2 regions of the Zhaonella formicivorans genome follow, and region 2 is predicted to be linked to the other one. Evidence: riboswitches for the same ligand, from Rfam matches in the RefSeq annotation. Region 2 holds a riboswitch; the other holds the start of a gene.
The links. A riboswitch is a leader RNA that binds a small molecule or an ion and turns the genes downstream of it on or off. The one in region 2 is predicted to bind tetrahydrofolate.
Positions count from the first base shown of each region.

Region 1: it holds a riboswitch for tetrahydrofolate, as region 2 does, so the genes downstream of both, EYS13_RS08715 (hypothetical protein) here and EYS13_RS10040 (folate family ECF transporter S component) in region 2, are expected to answer to the same signal.

Region 1 covers NZ_CP085524.1:1,756,009-1,763,890, reverse strand. The annotation lists gene EYS13_RS08745 (M20 family metallopeptidase) at 13-1,200, shown strand; tRNA gene EYS13_RS08740 (tRNA-Ala) at 1,341-1,416, shown strand; gene EYS13_RS08735 (CobW family GTP-binding protein) at 1,653-2,261, shown strand; gene EYS13_RS08730 (hypothetical protein) at 2,254-2,670, shown strand; gene EYS13_RS08725 (bile acid:sodium symporter family protein) at 2,929-3,921, shown strand; gene EYS13_RS08720 (hypothetical protein) at 3,936-4,112, opposite strand; THF riboswitch at 4,269-4,360, shown strand; gene EYS13_RS08715 (hypothetical protein) at 4,473-5,189, shown strand; gene folE (GTP cyclohydrolase I FolE) at 5,211-5,780, shown strand; gene folP (dihydropteroate synthase) at 5,786-6,637, shown strand; gene folK (2-amino-4-hydroxy-6-hydroxymethyldihydropteridine diphosphokinase) at 6,640-7,476, shown strand; gene EYS13_RS08695 (YkvA family protein) at 7,480-7,882, opposite strand, start outside.
Region 2 covers NZ_CP085524.1:2,032,603-2,040,484, forward strand. The annotation lists gene EYS13_RS10025 (UxaA family hydrolase) at 1-462, opposite strand, end outside; gene EYS13_RS10030 (UxaA family hydrolase) at 464-769, opposite strand; gene EYS13_RS10035 (sigma-54-dependent Fis family transcriptional regulator) at 934-2,826, opposite strand; THF riboswitch at 3,151-3,249, shown strand; gene EYS13_RS10040 (folate family ECF transporter S component) at 3,370-3,918, shown strand; gene EYS13_RS10045 (CCA tRNA nucleotidyltransferase) at 4,205-5,551, opposite strand; gene EYS13_RS10050 (AAA family ATPase) at 5,723-7,882, opposite strand, start outside.

The DNA of each region.
Region 1 (7,882 bases), 280 kb from region 2:
GGAGTGGAGAAAGTGGATTTACAGCAGCGGGTTTTGCAGGAGATTAAAAGGGAGGAGGTCGTAGCGCTAACCCAGGAATTAGTCCGGATTCCCAGCTACTATGGCGTTCCTGGAGTGGAAACTAAGGTAGCCCGGTTTATTGCAGATTTTTTGCAGAGGGAAGGCATCACTGCCGCGACGGAGGAAATCTTCGAAGAACGGAGCAATGTCTACGCTGCCCTGCCTGGAAAAGCAGGAGGAAGGAGCCTGCTTTTTTGTGGCCATATAGATACGGTGCCTCCCCACAACATGGAAATTGAACCTTTCGAGGCCTATCTCGCCGAAGGCAAAATTTACGGGCGGGGCGCTGCAGACATGAAGGGTGGAGTAGCAGCCATGTTGGTTGCTATGGCTGCCTTAAAACGGGCCGGCGTGCAGCTTTCCGGGGATGTGCGCTTTGCCGGGGTTGTTGGCGAGGAGTCGCCCAATACCAGTGAAGGTGCCAGGGCTCTGGTAGAAAAAGGCATCAAGACTGATATGGCCATTATTGGTGAAGCTACTAACCTGGAGATAGCTGCTGCCCATAAGGGCATGGAGTGGTTAAAAATTGAGGTCAGAGGCAAAGCAGCCCATGGCAGTGTGCCGCAAAACGGGATCAATGCTATTTCCAAGGCTGCCAAAATCATCCAGGCCATCGAGACAGGGGTGGTACCCCGGCTGAAGCAGCGTATTCACCCCTTGGTGGGTTCTCCGACTATTAATATCGGTCGTATTGAGGGGGGAGTGCTGAACAATATTGTACCTGACTCCTGCTGGTTTTCCCTGGACCGCCGTTGGATTCCGGGAGAAACCTTGGAAGAGGTGCTTAGCGAATTGCAGGCTGTCATCGATGGGCTGCACGCAGAGGATCCGGAGCTGGAGGCGAAAATCATCCAGCAGCCGGAGACCTTGGGCAGGGGGCCCATGGAGATAGAGTCGGATCACCCGTTGGTACTGGCTCTGGGCCATGCGGTGCGCCAACAACTTGGCAAAGAGCCTGTGGTGAAAGGAGTAGTCTACTGGACTGACGGTGCCCACTTATCCAGGGCAGGAATACCAACTGTGGTTTTTGGTCCCGGGGACATCGCTCAGGCCCATGCTGCCGTGGAGTTTGTCGAAACAGAGCAGCTCTTTAAAGCAGCCCAAATTTATGCGTTAACAGCCCTGGAAGTTTGTAGCTAAAAAGCGTAGGCCGCTAGCGGGTTTCAAACCGCTAACGGTCTTGCTCTTATGCGGTAAAAATTTACGTCAATTTTGCACTTGCATTGCCATGCAGTATATGCTACAATACATTTTGTCGGTGACACGAACAAAGTAAATAAGGGGATATAGCTCAGTTGGGAGAGCGCTTGAATGGCATTCAAGAGGTCAGGGGTTCGACTCCCCTTATCTCCACCAAAAAGAAAGCAAGGGTTTCGGTAATTTCCGAAGCCCTTTTTGCACAGTAAAAAACGATTGCCGCTCATTTTTCCTGACCGGAAAAGAGCGGTTTTCTTGTGTGCAAGATTATTAGGGATTTGTTATTTGCTAGAAAGTACAACCGAATGGGAGATCTTACACAGGACTTAAGATAAAAGAAAGGAAATTTACTTAGAATCAGGTTAATCCCTTTGCACGAAAGGTTGGTGTTCCAGGTGAATTTAATACTCTTTGGGGGTTTTTTCGGTTCGGGAAAAACAAGTTTAATACTTTCCCTGGCCCATTTCCTGGTGAAAAAGGAAGGAGCCAAAAAAACTGAGCTGGTTATAATTGAAAACGAAGTTGGGGAGATAGGGATTGATAATAAAGTGATAGAAACCAGCGGCTTTACTGTAAAAGAAATGTTTGCAGGGTGCATCTGCTGTCAACTGACCGCTAGTTTAACACTTGCCTTAAATGATATAGCAGAAAAAATTAATCCCAAATGGGTCATTGTGGAGTCCACCGGATTGGCTTATCCCGGTAAAATTTTAAACACTATTGGTAGACATAGCAAGAGTATAGATAATGCTGTAACAATTACTGTTGTAGATTCCCAACGTTGGGAGGAGTATTATGCTGCGACTCCCGTACTTGCAAAGACGCAGGTAACTGATGGGGATATTATAATTATTAATAAAACAGATCTGGTAACAGAAGAACAATTAACATATGTAAAAAACCGTGTAACGGAACTTAATCCCAAGGCTCAAATCCATAAAGTATCTGCCAATCAAAATGTAGAAGACAGTGTTTGGGAGAAGGTGGTGGGGATCAATGAATAGTGCTGAAAATAGCGGCCATACATGCCGACATTCACATGAGAATTCGAACGAAGAGCCAGGAGTTTTTTCTCATTCTCTTGCGCTTCAACTTGAGAAAGGAATTTCAGGCAGCGAGCTGACCAACTGCTTAGCAGCCTGGGTTAAAGACTTAATTCAATGGGCGGCAGAAAATCATTACTTCATAGGCCACATAAAAACTTTTACTTCAAGTGAATCAACATTGAATTTGTGGCTGGCCTCAACGGGAAAAGAAGTTAATATTAATTCTTCACCCGGTTGGCAAGAGTCCATTATTACAAGATTTAATCTGAATATGACGGTGATAATTTTTGGACCGGACAAAGAAACTCTTAAAAAAATTGCATTGGAAAATCTGCACAAGAAGCTTGGGTTGGGATCAATAAGGTAGTGGATACCGGCACACCGAAATATCCTGCACTCTAAAACAGGATGTCGCGGTGTGTTTTTTCTTTACTGCTCTTACCGGGAGTTTTGAACGTAATGGTGCAGGTATATTTGTAAGTCACTGGGAACGCAAGGTATTGAATTAATGTTTCAATTTGGATATGATTAAAGCTATGGTGATGCGAAGTGTTTCATACAGCAACAATTAATACAACTACTTTGCGCCTTAAGCGGATAATATGGAGACAAGCGGAGGCACGTTATGCTGCAAACTTTCACCACTTGGAACAATTGGCTTGGCAAACGCATGTTTTATGTCGTGCTATCGGCGTTGCTGCTAGGGTTTAATCTATCTCTTCCCAAATCGCCTGTAATAACAAAAGTTGCAATAGGGCTATTTGCGTATATGACATTTGTTACCGCTCTCGGAACAAGTTTTAAAGAATTTATTAAAGTTTTAAACAAGCCATGGACCCCCTTATGGATGTTATTTTTAATCCACGGTGGTGCTCCCATAGTAGCTTGGATAGTAGGGTTAATTTTTTATCCCCATGACCCGTTGATGCGCTTAGGTTTCCTAATTAGTTCCAGCATTCCTGTTGCAGTGACTTCCATCATTTGGACATCGCTGACTGAGGGGAGTGTTCCCCTGGCCCTGGTGGTGGTAACCTTGGACACATTAGTTGTTCCGGTTATACTTCCAACTTTTTTTCTTCTGGCGGTTGGACAAGTGATCCATATCGATTATGGGGATCTGGTTTGGCGGTTGCTGTTTATGGTAACGATCCCAAGCGTGGCAGGCATGCTGGTAAATGATTTTACAAAGGGAAGGTTCGCTGATTTTAGTAAGTCGGTTGGCGGATTCACCTCCAAAGCGGCACTTTTTTTAGTTATTTTGCTTAATGCCGCCATGGTTGCTTCAGAAATAAATTGGAACATTTCCTTGATTAAATTGTTGCTGGTTGTTTTACTACTTGTAGTGAGTGGCTATTTTTTAGGCTACTTAGGTTCATTTGCGGTAAAGGAACGCCGTTCTGACATTATTTCAGCTATGATTTACAATGTGGGCATGAGGAATATCAGCTTTGGTTCACTCCTGGCTTTAGCATATTTTCCGCCTGCGGTAGCAGTGCCCATAACACTGGCCATGATCTTTCAGCAGCCGGTAGCCGCTGTGGTATCGTATCTGTATAAGCGGTATATTAGCCGAAGTCCGCGCTTGTTAGCCCCGAACCAGGCTATAAATAAAAGATAGATCAACTTATAATTTTAATCTGTTGACCTTAAATCCAACTTCTTGGCGAAATGCAGCGCTTCCTTAAATTCAGCGGCGCTCAGTCTTTTCGCTATTTCTTCGTATTCGTAGACGTCATGGGCCGGGGAGTACTGGTCCATCAAATTCACCAGGCAATCGGGGGATAGCTCTTCTTCAATGAATCTTAACACCTCCACCGCCAAAACTGAGCTCACAGTTTTGATAAAAGACACACCGCATGTTGCAGTAACTGAAGAAGACGTGATTTTACAAAATGGCAGCTGACAAAATTGAGTTAAATTTGACAAGTTATTATTGGCAGTTGTATAATCAAGGAAAAATAATAAAGTAGAGTAGGTATCATACGTTAAGTGTTAAAGGATGGGATGTTGCCTTTAAACGAAGGGTTAACCCGCGATATGATACTGCGTCCGCTACTTATGTAAAAGACATCTTTTTGTTACATTTGTAGAGGTACTCTACGTATGTACTAAAAAGGTGTTTATTTTTTTATTTCAATCGATATTACCTTGCTTTTTCGGGTGCGGCCAATGACAGTTGACGAAGTATTTGGAAAAGAGGTTAAAAAACTTATGGGGCAAGAGGAGGTACAGGGCATACTCTTGATTGGTGCCGGGGCAAGAGCAGGCGAGGATGAACTTCAGCATTTAAATGATTTGGACTTTTTAGTAATTACTGCAAAAAGTCATAGCTATGAGAGGGAAGTATACGAAATAGAAAACGTTAAGTTCGATCTATCGTATATTTCGCTGGATTTATTAAAGGCCGGCTTGAAGGAAAAATGGCCCTGGTTGCTCAGTGCTCTTGCTCACTACAAAATTATTTTTAAAAGAGGAGATGAGCTGGACGATATTTTAAAAAATGCTGCCAGGATATACAGCCTGGGACCAAGAGCTTTGGAAAAAACTGAAATCCGCTGTCTCAGGTTTAGTTTATACCAGTCCTGGGTAGATCTCATGAACAGAAGATGTGACCCAATTAATTCTGCTTTTCTGGCTAATAACCTTTTCAAAGAAGTGTTAGTTTCCTATTTTAAATTGAATAACATCTGGGTGCCCAAAGATAAAAAAGTGCTGGACTCAATCAGTAAAACTGACCAAGAGCTTTTTCAATTATGCACAAGTTTTCTTGCGGAGCAAGCTTTGGACCGGAAAATTGCAATTTTGGAGGATATTTTAACTTATGTTTTAAAACCCTTTGGTGGCATTTTAGAGCATTGGGAGAGAGGAGAATTTCCATTAAATTAAACAGGGAAAAGAGGCGTAGCAGTGGACAAGGAAAGAATTGAGCAGGCTGTGCGAGAAATTTTGGAAGCTATTGGTGAAGATCCTGACAGGGAAGGTTTGGTTGATACTCCAAAGCGTATAGCAAGGATGTATGAAGAAATTTTTTCAGGGTTGAAAGAAGACCCGGGAAAGCATTTGGAAATTTACTTTCAAGAAGAGCAGCATGAAGAACTGGTTTTAGTGAAAGATATTCCATTCTATTCAATGTGCGAGCACCACCTGGTACCTTTTTTTGGTCTGGCCCATGTGGGATATTTGCCTAAAGGGGGAAAGTTAACCGGGCTCAGCAAGTTAGCAAGAGTGGTGGAAACTATTGCCCGAAGGCCCCAGCTCCAGGAAAGGCTTACTTCAACTATTGCCGATACTTTGGTGGAGAAATTGGAGCCCTACGGAGTAATCGTAGTAGTGGAAGCAGAGCATATGTGCATGACTATGAGAGGAGTAAAAAAACCAGGCTCCAAAACTGTGACCTCAGCGGTTAGGGGAGTATTTAAAAAAGATGCCAAAGCAAGGGCTGAAGCTATGTCCTTAATTAATTTTGGGAGACAGTGATGAGTATGAGAAATATTAAGTTAAATTTGCACCGCAGGATAGATTTAATGTGTGGACGGTATGAATTGAGTCTGGGTAAACGCACTTACATTATGGGGATTTTAAATGTCACTCCCGATTCTTTTTCCGATGGAGGAAAGTTTATAGATTTAGAAAAAGCAGTGAAACAGGCGAAAAAAATGGTTGCAGAAGGAGCTGACATAATAGATGTAGGAGGAGAATCCACCAGACCGGGGGCCCATGAAGTTAGTGCTGAAGAAGAATTAAAAAGAGTTTTGCCGGTAGTGCAGAGATTGGTCAAAGAAATAGATGTCCCCATTTCAGTAGATACTTATAAATCCGAAGTGGCAGAAGAAGCACTTCGCGCTGGAGCCCATATGATTAATGACGTGTGGGGAATGCAAAAAGACCCTGAAATGGCTTCGGTGGTAGCTAAATACGGCGTCCCAGTCATTGTTATGCATAACCAAAAGGGGACAGAGTATCAGGGAGACATTATAGAAGAAATCTGTAAGTTTTTCCGAAAATCCATACAGCTGGGAACTGCTGCAGGAATAAAGCGGGAAAAAATTATTCTGGATCCAGGAATTGGGTTTGGCAAAACCCCTGAACAAAACATACTGGTCATGTCCAGATTAGGGGAATTAAACGATTTAGGCCATCCCATACTTTTAGGGACTTCAAGGAAGTCCATGATCGGGAAGATTTTGGATTTGCCTTCAGGGGAGAGGGTAGAAGGCACTTTGGCCACCACTGTGATGGGCATTATCCAAGGCGTAGATATAGTTAGGGTCCACGATGTGAAAGAAAATATGCGTGCGGCAAAGGTAGCCGATGCTATTGTCAGGGGCGAATAAAAATGGACAAAATATTGCTCAAAAATTTAGCCTTCTACGGTTATCACGGTGTTTTACCTGAGGAAAATGTTTTAGGACAAAAATTTTTCGTGGATATTGAATTGTTTTTGGATTTATGCAAGGCGGGTATTTCCGATGATGTGCACGAGACTGTCAATTATGCCGATGTATATCAGATGGTGAAAAATGTAGTAGAAAATAAAAGGTTTAAATTAATCGAAGCTTTGGCAGAAGCTATAGCCAATTTAATATTAAACAAATTCAGTAGAGTGCAGGAAGTGATTGTGCAGATCAGGAAACCAGAGGCGCCTGTTAACGGCATTTTTGATTATTTTGGCTTAACCATTAAGCGGACAAGGAAAGTCAAAGCATATTTAAGTCTGGGCAGCAACCTGGGCGATAAAAAAGCAAATATCGATCAAGCTGTAGAACTGCTGAGAAATCACGAGCACATTAATGTTACTAAGGTTTCCTCTTATTACGAAACGGAGCCGGTCGGTTACACAGAACAGGACTGGTTTTTAAATATAGCAGTTGAGCTCGAGACTTCTTTAGCTCCCTACTCCTTATTAAAATACTGCAATTTTATTGAAAAAGTATTAAAAAGAGAAAGAGTAATCAAGTGGGGGCCCAGGATTATAGATGTAGATATTTTGTTATATGGGGATTTTCGATCTGAAGATGAATTATTAACCATACCCCATCCCAGGATGATGGAAAGGGCTTTTGTGATGGTTCCTTTGTACGAAATAGCCCCGGAACTTGAAATAAATAAAAGAAATATTAAGGAAATAGTAGAGAGCCTGACCGGGGAAGAAGTCAGAAAAGTTGATTTATAGAAGTCATTTGGTTTTAAGAAGATGCTTTACCGTTTTTAAGGCTGCTTTTCCAGCCAATTTTAAACCTCCGGCTGCCATGCGGCTTGTAGCTCTGACAAAAGTTTTTCCCGAAGCTCTTAAAGCCGATTTGATTAATAACAAATCCTGCTCCAATTCTTCAATAGTAAGGGATGCTTCATTCAAATGCCTGGCGGCAGTTTCCCTGGTGCAGGAGAGCAATGCCTTTTCTATGGCGGACAGTACGATCAAAAGGTCGTCCAGCTGGCCTATAACCGGGATAATGCCTGGAATGAGGTCCACAGGGGCGGTCAGGTAAGCAACACTTGCACCCAGGTATGCTTTACTTAATTTCGGAACCTCCGGTTCTTTAAGTAAGTTATATAGCAGCTTAGTATAGTTGGGCAGG
Region 2 (7,882 bases):
AGAACCTCCACATTCAATCCCTAAGACCAGTTCTGATACATCAATTTCTTCACGCTGGTACGTGGCTACTTCCTGGACCATTTTACGGGCGATGCGCACCCCTTGTTCAATGGTACGTAGGGTACCCCGGCACTCCTGAATGGTGATTACCTCTGTGGGCTTTCCGGTAGAAGCAATAGCTTCAGCCACCTCCTTGGCAGGCACCCCTTCACACCCTAGGCCTACTACCAAGCAGGCAGCCACATTGGGGTTTTTCCCCAAACCAATAAGGGTTCGAACTGTCTGCTCATGGTCTGCGCCGATTTGACAGCACCCGTGCTGGTGTGGCAATGCTACAGTCCCTCCTACCTGGGCGGCTATCTTGACAGCCGTTTCACTGGCGCATACTGTCGAAGGTAAAATAATTACATGATTGCGAATTCCTACCTGACCATTGCCACGTCTATAACCTAAGAATTTCATACTAATTTTTCTCCTCCTTGTCCCAGTCCCCACGGCCTCTTTTGCTTTCTACGTTATGAATGTGCACGTATTGCCCTGGAGCAATATTTACCGTAGCCTGGCCGATACTTTCGCCATATTTGATGACGTCGGTCCCTGCCTCAATAGCTGTCAAGGCAAACTTGTGAGCGAAAGGCACTGCATCGCTGACAACTAGCTCAACTGTTTTACCGGCCACGTCCAGCGTAACCTTTGTTCCAGCTGCGATGTCAGCCACGGCTGTCGCCACATTGTCCTTGGCATTGGCCACAACTGCTTGTCTACTCAAATTTTCCACCTCCCGCCGTTCTGCATAGCAAAAATCATGCCATAACAGAACTAAAAATAAAAATTATTTGGAGGCTTTATTTACGCGGCTCAAATCTCCTGATTAGCTAAAGTATTCAGAAAGTAAAAATAAATCAGGTGTTGCAATATGCAACACCTGTTTGATTATGCAACACCTAATTGTTGCAGCTTGCGCCACAGGGTAGAGCGATCAATGCCCAGACGCCTGGCCGCTGCGCTTTGATTATGGTGTTCCTCTTCCCACACTTGGAGAATTATGCGGGATTCTATCTCCTGCAATGTCCCTTCCAGCATGATCTGCCCTGATATCCTGCTCGAACGCCAGGGGATTTCTGCCAGCACATTCTCAACAGCAGCAGCGCTGATTATTTCTTCAGCACTCAGGATAACCAACTTCTCCACCATGTTTTCCAGTTCCCGGACATTGCCCGGGTACGCATAGTTGCTCAAAACCTCCAAAGCCTCGGGAGCAAAACCTGTAACCAGCGGATTCAGGTGCTGAAATTTGTTCAGGAAATACTTAGCCAGTACCGGTATGTCCCCTTTTCGCTCCCGCAAACTGGGTAACTGCAAATTCAAAATGTTTAAACGGTAAAAAAGGTCCTGGCGGAAATTTCCTTCGGCTACTGATTCATAGAGATCGCGATTGGTAGCTGCAACAACGCGTACATCCACAGGGATGAGATAATCGGCTCCAAGGCGCATCACTTCCTTTTCCTGCAGCACACGCAGCAAGCGGGACTGTAAAGCCAACGGCATTTCACCAATTTCATCCAGGAATAAGGTCCCTTTGTGGGCCAGTTCAAACAATCCCTGTTTGCCCCCTTTGCGGGCTCCCGTAAAAGCGCCCTCCTCATAACCAAAAAGTTCGCTCTCAAGTAAATTCTCGGGCATGGCAGCGCAATTGACAGCTACAAAAGGCCCGTTCTTACGCTGGCTGGCATTGTGGATACCCTGGGCGATGAGTTCTTTACCCGTTCCAGACTCACCCGTAATCAGCACAGTAGATTCTACTGCTGCGAATTTCCGGGCTTTAGCCAGGGTATCTTGCATCAAGGGGCTGGCAGTTATAATTTGTTCAAGCTTAGTCCTGGCCACCAACCCTTTTTTGTGCAGTTTGCTCCTGATAATTTGTTCATAGTGCTGCAACTCCGTAATATCTTGAAAGGTGGCAATAGCCCCTACAACCTCATTTTTTACCATAATCGGGATGCGGCTGGTGGCGATCCTGGTACTGCCGATATCTTGGATTTCACCCACTTCCGCTTCGCCCGATTTCAGGATCTCCGGTAATTTGGTATTAGGAATCACATCCTTAACCTGCTTACCGATAACCTGGTCAGTCCGCAAGCCGAAAATCCGCTCCGCTGCAGGATTGATCATCGTAATCCTTTCCTGTTCGTCGATAGCTATCAAACCATCATTGATGCTGTCCAGGATAATTTTGATGCGCTCAGCTTTTTCCCGCTCCTGGCGGCGCACCAGCGCCACCCGCTGTGCTTCAAAAACAGCTTTGGCAATCGCTTCTTTTCCCGATTCCACCAAATAACCGTTTAAGCCCAATTCCCGCGCCTTATTAACCGCAATAGTATCGCCGATAATATGCCTAATGCCGGCTTGAGCTGCTTCGGCCACTTTAGCCTCTGCTTCGTCTATACAACCTATGGTCAGCTGTTTTAGCTTCAACCCGAAAATGCGGCCGATATTTTCACACCCGTAAACCACGTTGCCAAACCCCACCAATCCTATTGTACCGGTAAGGTTTTGTAGTTGGGAGAAGCAGTTGAGAATATCAAAGCTGGTGACATGCACTTCCACTACGGGGACATCTACTGCCTGCATAATCAGGGAAGCTGTGCCACCCCTGCTGATAATCACCTCGGCCCCTTCCCCTACCACTTGCCGGGCTACCCGGACTCCTTCCTCCAGATTGCCTACCAACACCCGAACTGGCAGTTTGATTTCCAAGCAAACTTCTTCCACCAGACCAGCCAACTTATCATAGGGTGCGATAAAGACTATTTCCTGCTTTTTCACGATTTACCACCCCCGGTGCTTTACCGCTTTACCTGTAATTGTTGTCTCCATTTCTAGGACAAAAAACCAGGCAGAGATTGGGACAAATGTTTTGTGGCGTTTGGAAAGGTTGAAGGGGTACCACTTATCTTAATATTCTTTCTTTATATGATATTATTTTTTCAGGGGTCAGTCTATAGCTAACCTTGGTGAAGACTATCTCCGTTGCATCAGCAAAGTTAGAAAAAAGGAAAAATACTAAGCACTTGATTTTACTAGAATAATAAAAATTTTTTCTATACAAAAATTCTTTTTTATCATATACTACAGATACAGTCAAAATAAGACAGAGTAGGTATGCCGCGTTAAGTGCCAAAGGGATGGGAAGTTGCCCTTGGACGAAAAACAATTATTTGTTTGCGGTGGTATACTGCGTCCGCTGTCGCATTGGAGAGGAAACCTGCTTTCTCTCTTATGTGGCGCTGGCCGAATAAGGGGGAAAGGAGGTTTGTTTGTTTTTTTTGACTGTGCTTTTGGAAACTAGATTAAAGGAGATAGATTGACATGCTTAAAAAGGCTCACGTTTTAACCCATTTAGCACTGCTGTTGGCAATTGCAGTGCTCCTCAGCATGCTGGGGGTTATGATTCCCATTGCAGGCATCAACGGCTTGAAGATTACGTTTGCCTATTTACCTATTATGCTTGCCGGTTTTGTATTTGGTCCGGCAGCAGGGGCAATCGTTGGGGCTTTGACAGATATCCTGGGCTATCTGGTAAAGTTTCACGCCTACGGCCCATGGTTTCCCGGCTTTACAGTGACTACCGCTTTAAGCGGCGCACTGCCTGTAATCATTTACCGGCTGTTTAAGGCAAATGAAAACCACAAAATCATTAAGCTCAGCATAGCAGTGGCTGTGACTTCGCTGTTAGTCACGGTAATCAACACCTACTGGCTGCAAATTTTATACGGCAAAGCATTTTTAGTCATTTTGCCAATGCGCATTTTAAAAGAACTCATTCTCATCCCCATCCAAATTATTTCTTTGAACATCGTGATGGGCATCTACCGGGTGTTGATCAACCAGTTTTCTTCATACTCCATAAAGTTTTAACATCAAAGGCTTCCACCAGGAAGCCTCAGCTTGTAGACAAAGCCCACATGTATTATTTCGAGCAGCGGTCAGGGGACACACCTCTTATGCATGTTGTTCGCTTTAGCTGAGGGATGTCCCCAATTAATAAGCTCCTACGCGTTGACCTTTGGCAAAGCCGCCAGCCTAGAGGAAACCAGTCCCGCTCCATAATACATGCGGGCTGATAAGAGTTTGTCGACGGTCTGAGGCTTACCACCAGGAAGCCTTTTCAGGTATCATCGGCGTATTTGGCCAGAGTTTGTTTTTACATCCTCCGGTCTCCTTCACCATCTTTTAGTTTTTGAGCGATAGACAGGAGCGCATCCCGCTCATTCAGCTGCGGCCTGTCCAGCACCATATCCAACAGTCGATTTAAAATCCGTCCTACTTCGGGGCCTGGACCGATGCCCAGCGTTTTAATAATATCACTGCCTCTAATTTGCAGTTCCTGAACTGTAAGGGCATCCCCGCTCGCCATCACTTGCTCTACTCTTTTGACCAGCAGCTCCCAATCCTCTAATCCCCTGCCCCCTGCCGCAAGAAGCTTTGCCTTTTCCAACTCCAGGAGAGCGGAGATGTGCTCTTGGCCAACTTTCCTTACCAACCTGCGCACCTCAGGCATACGAGCGGGGAAAGCGGACAGCTGATTGGCTATCAGATGGGTTACTGTGGCGATAGTATGATTCGAGTATTTCAGCCTGGCCAGAATGTCTCTAGCTAGTGCAGCGCTCTCCGCAGCACAGCATACCCCCTGGAAGTCGGATGTTGGCGAACACCGGAAATGAGCAGCCCTATGCAGCAGGGCGGCCAGTCGCAGTTCGAGCTTTGGGCTGGTATAACTCATTACGCTTAAACTGTAATTAAAAGCATCTTCCCCCAAGCCTTGCTGCCCAATGCCTCTGCTGTTATATAGTTCCGGTAAAATCTGCTGCAAAAGTCCGACTGTTGCCATCCGTTCCAAACATATATGAGGTATGGCAGAAGTAATAATTTTATTCAGTTCCATTTGAATTCTTTCGGCAGAAATCCTCCTGATGCTTTCTGCTTCCTGCCGAATGGCGCTTATAGTATCTTCGGCAATATCAATTTCTGCAACGTGATAATGCAATTTGGCAAATAGGCTGAATGCCCTGAGGAGGCGCAAGGCATCATCCCGAAAAACCCGGTGAGGTTCACCCACGGTTTTAATTTTCACCCGTCCGTTGGCTAAATCCTCCATCCCGCGGAAAGGATCGACATATTGCCCGGTGACGGGATCGAAGGCAATAGCGTTGACAGTGAAATCCCGCCGGGAGAGATCTTCCAGCAGCGTCACCCCCAACCGGACCTCAGAGGGCTTTCGTCCGTCAAGATAGCGGCCTTCCCGGCGGAAAGCGGTCACTTCAATCGGCATCTCCGCTATGACTGTGACAGTGCCAAACTTGAGGCCGGTGGGCACTGTTTTGGGAAAGAGGCGCATTACATCCTGAGGCAGGGCGGAAGTAGCCACATCCCAGTCCTGGGGGGTAAGCCCCAAGAGAACGTCCCGCACGGCCCCGCCCACGAGATATGCCTCGTAGCCCGCTTCCTGCAGTTTTTTAACTGTCTCAAATACCCCTTGTGGGATCTCCATTGTCTTTTCCCTCATAATTTTATTTTTAAATACAATAAGTCCTGCTAACCATTAAGATTGCAGGACTGAACTTGAAAGGAACTATATTCATTGTAGCTCATAATAATGAGAAGAAGCAACTGGCAAATAACCCAAAACTGACTACTAACGACCATGGACTTAAGACTAACTTCATGCCAGCTTAGTACCTTCCCCCTGGTCCTTCTGCAGCTGGATGATGTTATCGGTCATTGCGTCAAAGGAATCATCGTGGCTGATGACGAACAGCTGATCAAAGTCACCGGTGATCCGGGGAATGATTTGGGCCAGGTTGCCGCGGCGATCCACGTCCAAATTGGTGGTAGGCTCATCGAAGAAACCAAGTTTAACCCTTGCCAGCTGTCCCAACAGGGCCAGGCGTACAGCCAAAGCGGCCGTCATCTGCTCCCCTCCGGAGAGCTGCCTGAAGCTTCGCTCCCGTTTCCGGCCCTGGTGACTGTCGGCTAATACCAGTTCGTAATCTTCCCTCCATTCCAGGGTTACATTCTCTTTGGCAACTTCACGGTATAAGCGGTTGGCTTCGTGGGCCAGGTATTCCCGGTAAACGGCAGCCACCCGTTCCCCGGCACGGTTGAACACGCTGCGGATATATTCCAGCAGTTCTTTGACTGCCTGGTATTTTCCAATCCTGGCTGTAATTGCAGCCATTTCTTCTTTCGCCATTTCCATGGCCAGAAGCTTTTGCTGCAGCTCTTGCAGCGCTTTTCCTCTTTCCAGTAAAAGCTGTTCGGCTTTAGCCAGCTCGATTTGCAGCTCTTCTAACGTCTTTTCCAGTTCAACCAGCGTCTCTTCCCTAAAATTAGCGGAGAGCACCTGGATTTTAGAATTCAAACCCTCATATAACTCCTGCTTTTCCTGTAACAGCCGACTTTCCGCCTCCAGCTGGGCCTTTATACCAGCCACTCTTTCGGCTTCTTCCCGGTGCTGCATATAGGTTTCATAAGCCGCCTGGTTAGAGGCAAGTACAGCTTGTCTGGCTTTAATCTCGGCGTCAACTTCCTGGTAATTTAAAAGCACCTGCTCAGTGGTATGCTGTTCCAGTTTTAGTTTTTCGATTCCCCGCGCTGCTTCCTGTAAAATTTGGCGCTGCTTTTCCAACTCCGCCAATTTATTGTCTAAATCAGCCAGCTGTTTTTGCAGTGCCTGCTGTTCCCCTAACAGTTGCCCTAAAGCTGCTGAACGCACCTTACCTTCCTCAACTGTTGCCCCGTTTATTTCCTGGTAAAAACTTACAACTGTCTGGTAAAACATTTCAGTTTTTTCCAGAACCAGGTCAAGTAGTTGCACCAGCCTGTTGAGGCTGTCCTCTTCGACTTGGCCTAATGAGCTGACAGAGCTGACATAATCTGCCCAGGCCCTTTCCACTTCCCCCTCTGCTCCATCTAACCTTGCTTCCGGCAAAGGAGAAATATCTTTGCTAACCTTAGCCGCAACTTTTTCCAGCACGATCCGGCTCTGCTCCAGCAGGTGTCTGGAAGTTTCCGCCAAGTCTTCTTTAATTGACCTCTGAAAATAAATGCGAAAAGCCTCCAGGTATTTTACCTGCTCATCCTTCAGGTGCTGCAAAGCGGCTTGCTCTTTTTGCAGGTTCTCCAGCGCCTGGATTATGTACTGTCCCCTGGCAATAGCATCCGCCAGCTCGCCCGCCTGCCTGTTTTCTGCCTCTATTTGCCGCTTTACGTCCTTGATTTGCTCCGCAAAATATTTGCTTAAATCGCCGCCTACGTTCTGGCAGGGTGAATGCAAAAATGGGCACTGACCGCCAGCCGTATTCCTCTGGTTTTCCTCCAGAGTATGCAGCTTTTGCTCCAGCGAAGCCAATGCAATGCGCCTGGCCTCCAGTTCTTTTTCCAGAACTTTAATGCCCTCGGCTTCTTTTCGGACCTCTGCTTCATGGGCTAATTTCTGCAAAGTTTCAGCGATCCTGGCTTTAAGCTCAGTCCATTTTGCCAGGCCATCATTGATTCTGCGCCTGGTCTCGGCAAGCTCAGCTGATTTCTTGTCTCCTGACTTGAGCTGCTGCTGGAAACTTTCCAGGCAAGAGCTGAGCGCAATAAGTTCCTCGTTTTTAGCCCGGGCCTCCTCTACCTGGGCTTCCTTTTCCTGCAGCTGTTTTAATTTATCCGCTGCAGCTTTAGCAGTCTCCTGCAACTGCCCTTGCAATGCTTTTTCCTCTGCTTCCAGGGCAGCTTCTCTGGCTTTAAGTTCGGCAGTCAGATCGGCCAGTCTTTTGGTCAACTGGTCCCTTGCCTCCCGTTTTTGCTCCAGCTCTGCCAGTTCCTTTTGCGCAAC